2 regions of the Streptomyces sp. NPDC014891 genome follow, and region 2 is predicted to be linked to the other one. Evidence: riboswitches for the same ligand, from Rfam matches in the RefSeq annotation. Region 2 holds a riboswitch; the other holds the start of a gene.

Region 1 (7,712 bases), on a different contig from region 2:
GGGCCGGGGTGGTGCCCGCCCAGGCCAGGATCAGGACGTCCTCGCCCTTCAGGAAGCGCTGGCAGCGGACGCCGCCGGTCGCGCGGCCCTTGCGCGGGTACTGGTCGAAGGGCGTCAGCTTCGCCGAGGTGCCCGCCGAGGAGTCGAGCGTGCCCGTGGAGCCCGCGACGGTGAACACGACCGCGTCGGCCGCCGGGTCGACGGCCGTGAACGAGATCACGTCGGCCCCGTCCGCCAGCTTGACGCCCGCCATGCCGCCGGCCGGACGGCCCTGGGGCCGGACCTGCGCGGCCGGGTAGCGCAGGAGCTGGGCGTCGGAGGTGATGAAGACCAGGTCCTCCTCGCCGGTCCGCAGTTCCGTCGCGCCGACGATCCGGTCGCCGTCCTTGAGGGTGATGACCTCCAGCTCGTCCTTGTTCGCCGGATAGTCCGGCACCACGCGCTTCACCACGCCCTGGAGCGTGCCGAGGGCGAGCCCGGGGGAGCCCTCGTCGAGGGTGGTCAGGCAGACCACGGTCTCGTCGGCCTCCAGGGAGAGGAACTCGGAGAGCGGCGCGCCGCCGGCCAGGTTCGGCGCCGATGCCGTGTCCGGGAGCTGCGGCAGGTCGATCACGGCGATCCGCAGCAGCCGGCCGGAGGAGGTCACCGCGCCGATGTCACCGCGCTGGGTGGCGGCCACCGACGACAGGACGACGTCGTGCTTGGCGCGCGCGGCGTCCGGGTCGACCGGCGGCAGCTCCGCCGTCGCCGTACGGGCGAGCAGTCCGGTCGAGGAGAGCAGCACGCGGCACGGGTCGTCCGCGACCTCGAGGGAGACGGCCGCGACGGGCGCGCCCGCCGACTCGAGCAGCACCGTGCGCCGGTCCGTGGCGAACTTCTTCGCGACCGCGGCCAGCTCCGCCGAGACCAGCTTCCGCAGCTCCGCGTCGGAGTCGAGGATCCCGGTCAGCTCGTCGATCTCGCCGTTGAGCCGGTTCTGCTCGGTCTCCAGCTCGATCCGGTCGAACTTGGTGAGGCGGCGCAGCGGGGTGTCGAGGATGTACTGGGTCTGGATCTCGCTGAGCGAGAAGCGCTCGATGAGGCGCTCCTTGGCCTGCGCCGAGTTCTCGCTCTCCCGGATCAGGCGGATGACCTCGTCGATGTCGAGCAGGGCGACGAGCAGGCCCTCGACGAGGTGGAGCCGGTCGCGCTTCTTGCCGCGGCGGAACTCGGAGCGGCGGCGGACCACCTCGAAGCGGTGGTCGAGGTAGACCTCCAGGAGCTCCTTGAGGCCGAGGGTCAGCGGCTGGCCGTCGACCAGTGCCACGTTGTTGATGCCGAAGGACTCCTCCATCGGCGTCAGCTTGTAGAGCTGCTCCAGGACCGCCTCGGGCACGAAGCCGTTCTTGATCTCGATGACCAGGCGCAGGCCGTGATTGCGGTCGGTCAGGTCCTTGACGTCCGCGATGCCCTGGAGCTTCTTGGAGCCGACGAGGTCCTTGATCTTGGAGATGACCTTCTCGGGGCCGACCGTGAACGGCAGCTCGGTCACGACGATGCCCTTGCGGCGGGCGGTGACCGTCTCGACGCTCGTCGTGGCGCGGATCTTGAACGAGCCGCGACCCGACTCGTACGCGTCCTTGATGCCGGCGAGGCCGACGATCCGGCCGCCGGTCGGCAGGTCGGGTCCGGGCACGAAGCGCATCAGCGTCTCGAGGTCGGCGCCCGGGTGGCGGATCAGGTGGCGGGCGGCCGCGACGACCTCGCCGAGGTTGTGCGGGGGCATGTTGGTCGCCATGCCGACGGCGATGCCCGAGGCGCCGTTGACCAGGAGGTTCGGGTAGGCGGCGGGCAGTGCCACCGGCTCCTGCTCCTGGCCGTCGTAGTTCGGCGAGAAGTCGACCGTGTCCTCGTCGATGGACTCCGTCATGAGCAGGGCGGCCGAGGCCATCCGCGACTCGGTGTACCGCATGGCGGCCGGCGGGTCGTCGTTGCCCAGGGAACCGAAGTTGCCGTGGCCGTCGACCAGGGGGAGGCGCATGGAGAAGGGCTGCGCCATGCGGACCATGGCGTCGTAGATCGAGGCGTCGCCGTGCGGGTGGAGCTTGCCCATCACCTCGCCGACGACCCGGGCGCACTTGACGAAGCCCCGGTCGGGCCGGAGCCCCATCTCGTTCATCTGGAAGACGATGCGCCGCTGGACGGGCTTCATGCCGTCGCGGGCGTCCGGCAGCGCACGCGAGTAGATCACCGAGTACGCGTACTCGAGGAAGGAGCCCTGCATCTCGTCGACGACGTCGATGTCGAGGATTCGCTCCTCGAACGCGTCGTCCGGCGGCGGTGTCTTCGTGCTGCGGCGGGCCATCGCGGCTGCGGCTCCTTCACCAACAAGGTTGATCTGACGCGGACCATTGTGGACCGTGCCACCGACAACGCCGACCGCGACCCGGAAGAGGGACATCTCCCGGGGTCGGGAACTTCGCCAGGTGTCGGCGCGCTTGCATACAGTGGCAGGACTTTTTCACATCGCGATCGAAGGGACGTACATGCCCATGGGTCACACGGCCACGGCCGAGGCCGGCTCCGGCGGCCTGACAGCGACCGAGCACCGGTTGGCGAACGGCCTGCGCGTGGTGCTCTCAGAGGACCACCTGACCCCGGTCGCCGCGGTCTGCCTCTGGTACGACGTCGGCTCGCGGCACGAGGTCCCGGGCCGCACGGGCCTCGCCCACCTCTTCGAGCACCTGATGTTCCAGGGCTCGAAGCAGGTCCACGGGAACGGGCACTTCGAGCTCGTGCAGGGGGCCGGCGGCTCGCTCAACGGCACGACGAGCTTCGAGCGCACCAACTACTTCGAGACCATGCCCACCCACCAGCTGGAGCTCGCGCTCTGGCTGGAGGCCGACCGCATGGGCTCGCTGCTCGCCGCCCTGGACGACGAGTCCATGGAGAACCAGCGGGACGTCGTCAAGAACGAGCGCCGCCAGCGCTACGACAACGTGCCGTACGGCACGGCCTTCGAGAAGCTGACCGCCCTGGCCTACCCGGAGGGGCACCCGTACCACCACACGCCGATCGGCTCGATGGCCGACCTGGACGCGGCGACCCTGGAGGACGCGCGGAACTTCTTCCGCACGTACTACGCCCCGAACAACGCGGTGCTGTCGGTCGTCGGGGACATCGACCCGGAGCGGACCCTCGCCTGGATCGAGAAGTACTTCGGCTCCATCCCCGGCCACGACGGCAAGCCCGCGCCCCGCTCGGGCGAGCTGCCCGAGGTCATCGGCGAGCAGCTGCGCGAGGTCGTCGAGGAGGAGGTGCCGGCGCGTGCGCTGATGGCCGCCTACCGGCTGCCGCACGACGGCACGCGCGCGTGCGACGCGGCCGACCTGGCCCTGACGGTCCTCGGCGGCGGCGAGTCCTCCCGGCTGCACAACCGCCTGGTCCGCCGCGACCGCACCGCCGTCGCCGCCGGCTTCGGCATGCTGCGGCTGGCCGGCGCGCCCTCGCTGGGCTGGCTGGACGTCAAGACCTCCGGCGGGGTCGAGGTCCCGCAGATCGAGGCGGCCGTCGACGAGGAGCTCGCCCGGTTCGCCGCCGAGGGCCCCACGCCCGAGGAGATGGAGCGCGCGCAGGCGCAGCTGGAGCGCGAGTGGCTCGACCGGCTCGGCACCGTCGCGGGCCGTGCCGACGAACTGTGCCGCTTCGCGGTGCTGTTCGGCGACCCGCAGCTCGCCCTGACGGCCGTCGACCGCGTCCTTGCGGTCACCGCCGAGGAGGTGCAGGCCGTCGCCGCGGCCACGCTGCGCCCCGACAACCGCGCGGTGCTGGTCTACGAGCCCGTGGCGACCGAACAGAGCGACAGCGACGAGGAAGAGGGGGCGGACCAGTGACCGACGCTGCCGCGTCTTTGACGAGCATGGACTTCCACCCGCAGCCGACGCCCGGCGACGCCCGGCCCTGGGCCTTCCCGGCCCCGGACCGCGGTGCCCTGGACAACGGTCTGACGTTGCTGACCTGCCACCGCCCCGGCCAGCAGGTGGTGGCCGTGGAGATCTTCCTGCCGGCCCCGCTGGACGCGGAGCCCGCCGGTCTCGACGGTGTGGCCACCATCATGGCCCGGGCCCTGTTCGAGGGCACGGACCAGCACAGCGCCGAGGAGTTCGCGGCCGAGCTGGAACGCTGCGGCGCCACGCTCGACGCGCACGCCGACCACCCGGGCGTCCGGGTCTCTCTGGAGGTTCCCGCCTCCCGGCTGTCCAAGGCGCTCGGTCTCGTCTCCGAGGCCCTGATCGCGCCGGCGTTCCTGGAGACCGAGGTCGAGCGCCTGGTGCGCAACCGCCTCGACGAGATCCCGCACGAGACGGCCAACCCGTCCCGCCGCGCCGCCAAGCAGCTCTCCAAGGAGCTGTTCCCGGCGGAGGCCCGGATCTCCCGGCCGCGCCAGGGCACCGAGGAGACCGTCGCGGCGATCGACGCCGCCGCGGTCCGCGCCTTCTACGAGGCGTACGTGCGTCCCGGCACGGCCACCGCCGTGGTCGTCGGCGACCTGACCGGTGTCGACCTGGACAAGGTCCTCGCCGAGACGCTCGGCGCGTGGTCCGGCGAGCCGGCCGAGCCGCTCCCGATGCCGCCGATCACCGCCGACGACACCGGACGGGTCGTCATCGTGGACCGCCCCGGCGCCGTCCAGACCCAGCTGCTGATCGGCCGGATCGGGCCCGACCGGCACGACAGCGTCTGGCCGGCCCAGGTCCTGGGCGCCTACTGCCTCGGCGGCACCCTCACCTCGCGGCTCGACCGGGTCCTGCGCGAGGAGAAGGGCTACACGTACGGGGTGCGCGCCTTCGGGCAGGTGCTCCGCTCGGACGGCCGGGGGAACGGCGCCTCGATGCTCGCCATCAGCGGTTCCGTCGACACGCCCAACACCGGTCCGGCTCTTGACGACCTGTGGAAGGTGCTGCGGACGCTGGCCGAGGAGGGCCTGACCGACGCAGAGCGGGAGACGGCCGTGCAGAACCTGGTGGGGGTCGCGCCGCTCAAGTACGAGACGGCCGCCTCCGTCGCCGCGACGCTCTCCGACCAGGTCGAGCAGCACCTCCCGGACGACTACCAGGCGCAGTTGTACGCCCGGCTGGCCGGGACGGGCACGGTCGAGGCGACCGCGGCCGTGGTCAGCGCGTTCCCCGTCGACCGTCTCGTCACCGTGCTCGTCGGCGACGCGTCGGAGATCGCGGAGCCGGTGCGGGCGCTCGGGATCGGCGAAGTGACCGTCGTGACCGGCTGATTCACGCGGTCCGCAGGACGGGGAGGACCCCGACGGCCCGGCCCGTCGGGGTCCTCCCCTTTGTCCGTATTGGGGCAAGGGTTGGCTTTTGCCTTGTGGCATGTCTTACAAAATGCCTGTCCGGTTGGTGATTGAAAGACGATCCGCATAGCGTCAGGCCGTCTGTTCGTCAGTTGCACGTGCCGCACCCGCGGCATCGGACAGACATCGCCGAGTCCCCGTCAGGCGCGAGCCTGGGGAGCCGGGGACCCACACGCAGTCCCTGGGGTGAATCGGGCGCCTTCGTCTCGTACGGAGGGGCTCGTAGGAGACCTTCCTGCTCCGAACCCGTCAGCTAACCCGGTAGGCGAGAGGGAAGGAAAGGACCAGCCCCTACATGGCGTTCACCCGTGCCACCGGGAAGCATCGTGCTCCGAGCCGGATGGCGCGCCGCGGCGCGGGCATCGCCGGCGCGGCGACCCTCGCCACCGCCGGCGTCATCGGCACCCTGGCCTCCCCGGCGCTCGCCGCCGACACGGACGACCGCTCCCTCGAGGACACCGGCCTCACCAAGGTGATCACCGAGGACGACCTCGCCGAGCGGATCGACGCCCAGGCCGCCGCCCAGGAGCGGGAGGCCTACGAGATCGCCGCCAAGGCCAAGGCCGAGGCCGAGGCGAAGCGCAAGGCCGAGGCCCGCGCCAAGGAGATCCGCGAGGCCGAGCAGCGCGCCGCCCGCGAGGCCGAGCGCCGCCGCCTGGCCTCCTTCCAGCTCCCCGTCGACGGCTCGTACGTGTCCACCGGCTACAAGACCGGCGGCTCGCTCTGGTCCTCCGGCAGCCACTCCGGCGTCGACTTCCACGCCGCCTACGGCAGCACCGTGGTCTCCGTCGGCTCCGGCACCGTCGTCGAGGCCGGCTGGGGCGGCGCGTACGGCAACAACATCGTCATCCGGATGAACGACGGCACGTACACCCAGTACGGTCACCTGTCCTCCATCGGGGTCTACGTCGGCCAGACCGTCGAGCCCGGTGAGCGGATCGGCATCTCGGGCTCCACCGGCAACTCGACCGGACCCCACCTCCACTTCGAGGCGCGGACGACCGCCGAGTACGGCTCCGACGTCAACCCGGTCGCGTATCTGCGCGCCCGCGGCGTCAACGTCTGACCCGACGCCCCGGGCGGCTCCTCGCGCCGCCCCCACCGCATCGCAAAAGCCCCGGCTCGTACAGAGCCGGGGCTTTTCGTCGCGCGCGGCACATCGATATTCCGCCGGGGCATCGGAAATTCCGGCGCGCTGCAATAGAGTCGCAGATCGGGCGCAGAACAGGCGCCGGTTAATTGACTCGCGCGGACCAAGGCGGAGGTCGGACATGCGCATTCCCGCGCACTCGGTATGCACGGCGATCCGGGACGACATCGTCACGGGCGTCTTCGAGCCGGGCGCCCGGCTGACCGAGGACCAGCTCGCCCGCCGGTACGGGGTCTCCCGGGTTCCGGTCCGCGAGGCCCTGCGGACCCTGGAGTCCGAGGGCTTCGTGGTCACCCGCCGGCACGCCGGGGCGCAGGTCGCGGAGCCCACCGAGCAGGAGGCCGCCGATCTGCTCGACATGCGGGCGCTGCTCGAACCGCTGGGGGCCGCCCGTGCCGCCCAGCGGCGCACGGAGGCGCATCTCAAGGTGCTGCGCGGCCTGGTCAGGCTGGGGCAGGAGCGGGCCAGGCGGGGGCAGGGCGAGGATCTGCGTTCACTCGGGGGCTGGTTCCACGAGACGCTGGCCCAGGCCTCCGGCAGTCCGGCCCTGACGGCCCTGCTGACCCAGCTGCGGCACAAGATCGCCTGGATGTACGCGGTCGAGCAGCCCGAGCGGCCGGTGGACGCCTGGGCCGAGCACGGGGCGATCGTGGACGCCGTGGCGCGCGGCGACGCCGAGCGGGCCAGGACGCTGACCGCGCTGCACGCCGAGCGCACGCAGCCGCTGCACCGCCTCAGGAAACCGGCCGGCGGCCGTGTGAGGGTTTCGCAACATGCAGTCAACACGGCGGGTTCCCGGAATTAACGCGCGCATCGTATACATGGAATAGGAATTCGAGGCCGTCGCTCCGCGCTGCCCGAAAAGGCCGCGGGAGAAATCAGAAAAGGCCGTGACCGCCGGAATTCCGGCGGTCACGGCCTTTTCGCCGTGCGGTGGGTGTCGACCCGGATCAGACGGTCTCGGGAAGCTCGTCCAGGCCCTCGGCGACCAGCTTCGCCAGACGGTCCAGAGCGGCCTCGGCGCCGTCGGCCTCCGAGGCGAGGACGATCTCCTCGCCGCCCTGCGCGCCCAGGCCGAGCACCGCGAGCATGGAGGCGGCGTTGACGGGGGTGCCGTCCGACTTGGCGATCGTCACCGGAACGCCGGAAGCCGTGGCGGCACGGACGAAGATGGACGCGGGGCGGGCGTGCAGGCCCTCGGCCCAGCCGACGTTG
Region 2 (7,712 bases):
AGGTCCGCTCCAGTGCCTCGGGGGCGAGGCGGCCGGTGCGGTCGACGCCCTGGCCGAGCCGGACGATCGTCATCCGCCGGTCGAGCTCGACCAGCTCCCCGGTCTCCGGATGGACGTCGGCGACCAGGAGGCGGATGGAGTTCGTGCCGCAGTCGATTCCGGCGACGCGGGTCACTCCGCCCCCTCCTTCTTCTCGTCCCCGTCCGCGCACGGCGTGACGCAGGGACCCTTCGCCCACCACTCCGGCAGCATCGCGAGCGCCTCGTCGCCGAAGGGGTTGACGCCGGGTCCGGCGGCCAGCGAGTGGCCGACGAGGACGTGCAGGCACTTCACCCGGTCCGGCATGCCGCCGGCGCTCGGGAACCCCTCCAGGACCTCGATGGCGTCGCGGCGCGCGATGTAGTCCTCGTGCGCGGCCCGGTAGGCGGCGGCGAGCTCCGGGTCGGTGGCGAGCCGGGCCTGCATCTCCTTCATGACCCCGTTGGCCTCCAGGGTGCCGATGGCCGAGGCCGCCCGGGGGCAGGTCAGGTAGTACGTGGTCGGGAACGGCGTGCCGTCGGGGAGCCGCGGCGCGGTCTCGACGACGTCCGGGTTTCCGCACGGGCAGCGGTGCGCGATGGCGCGCAGGCCGCGGGGCGGCCGGCCGAGCTGGAGCTCGAAGGCGGCGATGTCCTGCCCGGTGGGCTCGGTGCGTTCGGTCTGCGGAGGGGGCGTTTCCATGTCTGCCTTGCTCGTATGTCGGGGCGACCGGTAGGCCGCGTCAGGGGCGGTCGGCGTGGTCGACGCCGTCCCAGAGGTTGTCGTACCAGGGGCGGTCCGCCGCGCCCTGGTCCCCGCGGGGCCGTTGCTCGGCGTCGGGGTCGTTCACGGTGAACCCGGTCTCGCCGGGCAGCACGTAGTGGAGGTGCTCGCGGGCGAGGCGCCGGACGTAGGCGGGGTCCTGGAGGCGCGCCTTCTCGTCCCGGAGCTCCTCGACCCGCCGGGCGGCGTCGGCGGCCCGGCGCTGCTGCTCCGCGATCTCGCCCTGCTGGGAGACGTAGCTCCGCATCGGGTAGGCGAGCGCCACGACCAGCGAGCAGACGACCAGGGCGAGGAAGGCGGCCCGGCCGGTGAGCCGGGAGCGGCGGGCCTGGCGTCGGGTCTGGGAGCGGTAGACACGGGCGGCGGTCTGCTCGCCGAGCAGTCTGATCCGGGTCGCGGTGGAGAACCGGTCCCGGTCCTTCGCGGCCATGTCGTGTCGCCTCCCCTGTTCACGCGGACGTCCCCGCACACGGTACGGGACCGAGTGCGGGGACGTACGGAACTGCCGGGGGTGACGCCTGCCGTCAGCCCTTGAAGCGCGGGAAGGCGCTGCGGCCGGCGTAGACCGCGGCGTCGTCGAGGATCTCCTCGATGCGCAGCAGCTGGTTGTACTTGGCGACGCGGTCCGAGCGGGCCGGGGCGCCGGTCTTGATCTGACCGCAGTTCACGGCGACGGCGAGGTCGGCGATGGTGACGTCCTCGGTCTCGCCGGAGCGGTGGGACATCATGCACTTGAAGCCGTTGCGCTGGGCGAGCTCGACGGCGTCGAGGGTCTCGGTCAGCGAGCCGATCTGGTTGACCTTGACCAGGAGGGCGTTGGCGGTGCCCTCCTCGATGCCGCGGGCCAGGCGCTCCGGGTTGGTGACGAAGAGGTCGTCGCCGACGATCTGGACCTTGGTGCCCAGCTTGTCGGTGAGGACCTTCCAGCCGGCCCAGTCGTCCTCGTACAGCGGGTCCTCGATGGAGACCATCGGGTACGCGGAGACGAGCTCCTCGTAGTACTCGGTCATCTCGGCGGCCGAGCGGGACTTGCCCTCGAACTCGTACGCGCCGTCCTTGTAGAACTCGGACGCGGCCACGTCGAGCGCGAGCGCTACGTCGGTGCCCGGGGTGTAGCCGGCCTCCTTGATGGCCTCGACGATGAGGTCGAGGGCGGCGCGGTTCGACTCCAGGTTCGGCGCGAAGCCGCCCTCGTCGCCGAGGCCGGTGGAGAGGCCCTTGCGCTTCAGCACGGCCTTGAGGGTGTGGTAGATCTCCGCACCCCAGCGGAGGGCCTCGGAGAAGGACTCCGCGCCGATCGGGGCGATCATGAACTCCTGGATGTCCACGTTGGAGTCGGCGTGCGACCCACCGTTGAGGATGTTCATCATCGGAACGGGCAGCAGGTGCGCGTTCGGGCCGCCGAGGTAGCGGAAAAGGGGGAGGTCCGAGGCCTCGGAGGCGGCGTGCGCGACGGCGAGGGAGACGCCGAGGATGGCGTTGGCGCCGAGGGAGCCCTTGTTCTCGGTGGCGTCCAGGTCGAACATGGCCTGGTCGATCAGGCGCTGCTCGGTGGCGTCGTAGCCGACGAGCTCCGGGCCGATCTGCTCGATGACGGCGAGGACGGCCTTCTCGACACCCTTGCCGAGGTAGCGGTTCGGGTCACCGTCGCGAAGCTCGATGGCCTCGAACGCACCGGTGGAGGCACCGGACGGGACAGCAGCACGGCCGGTGCTGCCGTCGTCGAGGCCGACCTCGACCTCGACCGTGGGGTTGCCTCGGGAGTCCAGGATTTCCCGGGCTACGACGACGTCGATGGACGGCACGAGCATCTCCTTTTTGGGATGTGACGCTGGATGTGACGCAAGGTCGGTGCAGGGTCGCTTGGCCTTGCGACAAGAGCCTAACCGGCTCGCGGGCTCCGGCCAGCCGGGCGCCCGCCCCCTGGGACGAAAAAGGACCCAAGGGCATGCATGTCGGGACGAAGGGCCCCAGATCTACCGGCGGGTAACCGCCGCGGCGGGCCGGTCGTCGCGCCGGCCCTCCCCTCTACTCCGGTCTTCTCTGGCCTTCTCCGGGCGCGGGCCCGAAACGGGGGAACCCCGGCCCGGCGCGCACGGGGGATGGGCGCGCCGGGCCGGGGTGGTCACCGCGGGAGGGTCGGAGGGGCCGCGTGAGCCGCCGGACTCACGCGGACCGCCGGGCTCACTTCAGGTGGAGCTGCTGGCCCGGGTAGATGAGGTCGGCGTCCTCGACGACGTCCTTGTTGAGCTTGAACAGCTCGGCCCAGCCGCCCTTGACGCCGTGCGCCTGGGCGATCTTGCTGAGGGTGTCGCCGGTGGCGACCTTGTACTCGCCGTCGCCCTTCTTGACCTTCTTGCCGGTCGGGGTGGTGACGGTCTTCTTCGCGTCGGCCTGCGGAGCGGCCTGCTGCGCGGCCTTCTTCGGGGCCTGGCGCTTCTCGCTGCGGGTGGTCGGCTGCTCGGCCTTCCGCTCCTGCTGCGGCTGCTGGGTGCTCTGCTGCGGCGCGCTCTCGGCGGCGCCGCCCTCGTAGGAGGCACCCGAGAGGCCCACGCCGCAGGACGGCCAGGCGCCCTTGCCCTGGCCCGCGAGGACCTTCTCGGCGACGGCGATCTGCTGCGACTTCGACGCCTGGTCGGCGGTCGAGGCGTAGGCGGTGCCGCCGTACGCGGCCCAGGTGGAGGCCGAGAACTGCAGACCGCCGTAGTAGCCGTTGCCGGTGTTGATGGACCAGTTGCCGCCGGACTCGCAGGCGGCGACGCGGTCCCACTCCGAGGCCGTGGCGGCCGAGGCGGTGCCCGCGGTCATCAGCGGGGCGGCCACGGCGACACCGGTGACGCCGACGAGCGCGGCGACCTGGGTGGCCTTGGAGGGACGGCGGTGTTTGCCCTTGGCGGAAAACAGCATGGGGATTCTCCTCACCGACGCCTGTGAGGTGAGCTGTCGGGTTCGGGCCGGAAGGTGCCCGGCCGCGTGTCCTAGCACGCGGCTTCACCCCAAGCCGGTCTTCGGCCGTCTGTCTCAACGGCCGGGACCGGCACTTACCTTGGGTCCCCCACTCCTGCCTTCGGCGCTTGCGCGACGATGCCCGTCGGCCGACGGCAGGATTCGGCGTTTCGGTCGACGGGGCCCGCGGTGGCGAGCGGTGACGACCGTAGACACAGACCCACCGGAAGTTCAAAGACCCTCATAGGGGAGAAATCGCCCCTGCTTGCCTTCCGGTGGGTCGTGTTTGTGCAGGTGAGAGGTGACGGGAGCAAAGTTTGCGGGCGTGACACGCCAGTTGGGGTGAAGAGACCCATGTCTCACTTGCCCAGAACCGGACATACGCCCCCGAACTACTCCGCCGACGCGGTCGAACCGTTCGTCAGGTCAAGCGCCTGACCAGGGAGGATGAGGTCCGGATCGAGGCCCACGGTCCGCCGGTTGGCGTCGTAGAGGGCGGTCCAGCCTCCGGGGAGTTCGTTCTCCTGTGCAATGTCGGAGAGGTTGTCACCCGGCTGCACGAGGTAGGAGTCCGACTTGCCCTGACTGTCCGTTGCGTCCGTTTCCTTCGAGGCGTCAGCGGGCGACGTCTTCAGCGGCTTTTCGTCCAGCTTGTTGTCCGGGGACGCATGTCTACCTGATTCGGCAGAACTGTCCGGGTTGTCGGTTTCCTCCGGTGCGGCGTCACCCCGGTGCTTGCCGGTGCCGGGGGTCGCCGACGACGGGTCGTCCGTCGGCGCACCGGGCTCGGTGGAGCCGGGCTCGCCGGGCGTCACGGACGCGTCGGGCGTGCCGGGTGCGGTGGGCGCGGCCGGGTCGCTCGGGTCGGTCGACGCGGGCGGGCTCGTCGGCGCGGTCGGCGAGACGGGTGCGGTCGGCGAGACAGGCGTGGCGGACGCGTCGGGCGACGCCGTCCCGGGGGCCTTCTGCTCGGCCTCGGACTTGTCGGCCTCCTCGGCCCCCTTGTCGGCCTCGGCGGCCTCTCCGGAGGTCCCGGGCAGGCCGGCGTTCCAGTTGGACTCGGGGACCGGTCCGGTGGGGGCCTTGGGGACGCTCGTGGGGCCGGGGTCCACACCCGGGGACGCGCCGTCGTTCTTCAGGCCGGCGATCGGCGCGCAGGTGGCCCACTCGTTCGAACCCTTGGCGAGGGCCTTCTCGGCCACCGCGATCTGCTGGGCGCGACTGGCGAGGTCCGGGCTGGGCGCGTACGACAGGCCGCCGTGGCGCTCCCAGCTGTCCTGGGTGAACTGGAGCCCGCCGTACATGCCGTTGCCGAAGTTGGCGCTCCACTGGCCGCCGGACTCGCATTCGGCGACCCGGTCCCAGGTGGCCGCGTCGGCGGCGGAGGCGGACCCGGTGGCGAGCAGCGGCAGCGCCATGGCGGAGCCGGTCACGCCCGCGGCGACGACGATGGCGGGGGCCTGACGGGGGCGACGGTGACGTCCGTTCCCGGAACGCATAGAAGCGCCTTTCGCGTGACGACTGTGTGGGCGCGCCCGAGTTGTCACACCTGGCCGAATTACTCAACCACGTTGACGAACCGAGCTGACGGGGAAGGTAGCCGTATTCGAACGCTCATCACAAGTCGATGCACCCGCGATCACGTGAAGATCACATTTATGACGGACTCTCACTTTGTGTGAGTCGCACGGAAGGGGAGAACTCGACCGGAAGCGTGCGCAAACCGCGCATGATGAGCCCTCCGCGCCAGCGCAGTTCCGCGGGATCCGCGGCAAGTCGCAGGTCCGGCAGCCGGGTCAGCAGGGTGGCGAGCGCGGTCTGTCCCTCCAGCCGGGCGAGCGGCGCGCCCAGGCAGTAGTGGATGCCGTGCCCGTACCCGAGGTGCTGGTTGTCGCGCCGCGCCAGGTCGAGCACGTCCGGCCCGTCGAACCGCTCCGGGTCCCGGTCCGCGGCGGCGAGCACGACGAGGACGGGGTCGCCCGCCGGGATGTCCTGCCCGCCGATGGTCAGGGGCTCGGTCGCGTACCGCCAGGTGGCCATCTCCACCGGACCGTCGTAGCGCAGCAGTTCCTCGATCCCGGTCTCCAGCAGCCCGGTCTCCCCCGCCGCGACCGACGTCTGGAGCAGCTCGCGCTGCCCGGGGTGGCGCAGGAGCTGGTACATGCCGTTGCCGATGAGGTTGACGGTCGTCTCGAAACCGGCGAAGAGCAGGATGAAGGCCATGGCGGCGGCCTCGTTCTCGGTGAGGTGCTCGCCGTGGTCGGAGGCCTTGATGAGTCCCGAGATGAGGTCGTCGGCCCCTTCGTGCCGCAGGCCTTCCCGCTTGCGGTGGATCAGCTCGGCGAGGTAGCCGCGCATCTTCTTCACCGACCGCGCGACCCCGCCGCGTGGCCCGCCGCCGTGCCGGATCATCATGCCGGCCCAGTCGCGGAAGTCGTCCTGGTCCTCCTCGGGCACGCCGAGCAGGTCGCAGATCGCGTAGATGGGCAGCGGGAAGGCGAACTCGTGGATGAGGTCCGCGCTGCCCTTCTCCACGAAGCCGTCGATGAGCCGGTCGGTCAACTCCTGCACGCGGGGGGTGAACTCGGCGACCCGGCGGGGAGTGAAGGCCTTCGACACCAGCCGGCGCAGACGGGTGTGGTCCGGCGGGTCGATGTTGAGCAGATGCGTCATCAGCTCGGCCTTGCGCTCGCCCGGAATGCCCGTCTTGCCCTTGGCGTGCGGGGACTCGTCGTGATGCGCGGGGTTCTTGGAGAGCCGCTGGTCGGCGAGGGCCTGCCGGGCGTCCCCGTACCGCGTCACCAGCCAGGCCTCGACCCCGCTGGGCAGTGTCGTCCGGTGCACGGGCGCGTGCTCGCGGAGCCAGGCGTACGCGGGGTACGGATCGCTCGCGAACTCCCAGGTGAAGAGCTCGGGCGCGGGGGCCGACGCGGGGCAGGAGGCGGGCGGGGTGCCGGGGGTGGTGCTCACTCCCCGACGGTACAGGGCGGTCCGGGAGGGGCGGTCCGGCGGTCCGGGGAGGCGCGGTCCGGCGGTCCGGGGGGCGCGGTCTGCCGGATCCCGCGATCAAGAAGGGGGTGGTGCCCTAGATTCTTGTCGGTGGATCCTCAGATGCTCCGGAGCACGTTCGCGGTGGTCGAGAGACGGGCCGAACACGCCGTCACCTTCTTCTACTCGCATCTCTTCTGGAACAACCCCGCCATGCGCGAGCTGTTCCCCGAGGACATGCAGCCCCAGCGGGACCGCCTCTTCGCCGCGCTCACCCATGTGGTGACCCACCTGGAGTCCCCCGGTCTCCCCGGCTACCTGGGGCAGCTGGGCCGCGACCACCGCAGGTTCCTCGCCGACCCCGGGCTCTACGCCGCCGTCGGGACGAGCCTCCTCGCCGCCTTCGCGCACGCCGCGGGACCCGCCTGGACCCGGGAGGCCGAGAAGGCCTGGGCCGAGGCGTACGGACACGTCGCCGACCTCATGATGGCCGGGGCCGAGGAGGCGGCCGCGGCCGGCGAGCCCGCCTGGTGGGACGCGGACGTCGTCCGGCACGAGCGGCGCGGCGAGGACCTGGCCGTCCTCACGCTGTGGCCCCGGCAGCCGCTCCCCTTCCTCCCGGGGCAGTACGTCAGCGTCGGCTCGCCGCGCGTCCCGCGCGTCTGGCGCACCTACTCCCTCGCGGACGCCCCCCGCCCCGACGGCACGGTCGAACTCCATGTGAGCCGGATCCCGGGTGGCGCGATGAGCACGGCCCTCGTCGCCGGGACGCGTCCGGGCGAGAGGCTGCGGCTGAGCGCGCCCGGCGGCGGCCTCACCGCGTGCACGGAGCCGGGCGGACTCCGTACCTATATATGCGCGGGCACGGGCTGGGCGCCGGTGAGGGCGCTGCTGTCGGAGGCGGCGGAGGCCGAGCCCGACCTGCAGGGGCGGCTGTTCATGGTGGCGCGCGCGAAGGAGTACCTGTACGGCCGGGA

The links. Region 2 has a riboswitch for cyclic di-AMP ahead of ACF09E_RS31460 (transglycosylase family protein). Riboswitches for the same ligand answer to the same signal wherever they lie in the genome.
Positions count from the first base shown of each region.
Region 1: linked by a shared signal. The riboswitch ahead of ACF09E_RS32275 (M23 family metallopeptidase) and the one ahead of ACF09E_RS31460 (transglycosylase family protein) in region 2 are both predicted to bind cyclic di-AMP.

Region 1 covers NZ_JBIBWF010000014.1:132,311-140,022, forward strand. Annotated here, with positions in the region: gene ACF09E_RS32260 (DNA topoisomerase (ATP-hydrolyzing) subunit A) at 1-2,344, opposite strand, end outside; gene ACF09E_RS32265 (pitrilysin family protein) at 2,526-3,872, shown strand; gene ACF09E_RS32270 (M16 family metallopeptidase) at 3,899-5,266, shown strand; cyclic di-AMP (ydaO/yuaA leader) riboswitch at 5,465-5,630, shown strand; gene ACF09E_RS32275 (M23 family metallopeptidase) at 5,643-6,413, shown strand; gene ACF09E_RS32280 (GntR family transcriptional regulator) at 6,619-7,302, shown strand; gene ACF09E_RS32285 (HPr family phosphocarrier protein) at 7,448-7,712, opposite strand, start outside.
Region 2 covers NZ_JBIBWF010000013.1:192,224-199,935, reverse strand. Annotated here, with positions in the region: gene ACF09E_RS31480 (exopolyphosphatase) at 1-175, opposite strand, end outside; gene ACF09E_RS31475 (DUF501 domain-containing protein) at 172-720, opposite strand; gene ACF09E_RS31470 (septum formation initiator family protein) at 761-1,231, opposite strand; gene eno (phosphopyruvate hydratase) at 1,326-2,612, opposite strand; gene ACF09E_RS31460 (transglycosylase family protein) at 2,986-3,708, opposite strand; cyclic di-AMP (ydaO/yuaA leader) riboswitch at 3,712-3,884, opposite strand; gene ACF09E_RS31455 (transglycosylase family protein) at 4,140-5,246, opposite strand; gene ACF09E_RS31450 (cytochrome P450) at 5,404-6,717, opposite strand; gene ACF09E_RS31445 (globin domain-containing protein) at 6,859-7,712, shown strand, end outside.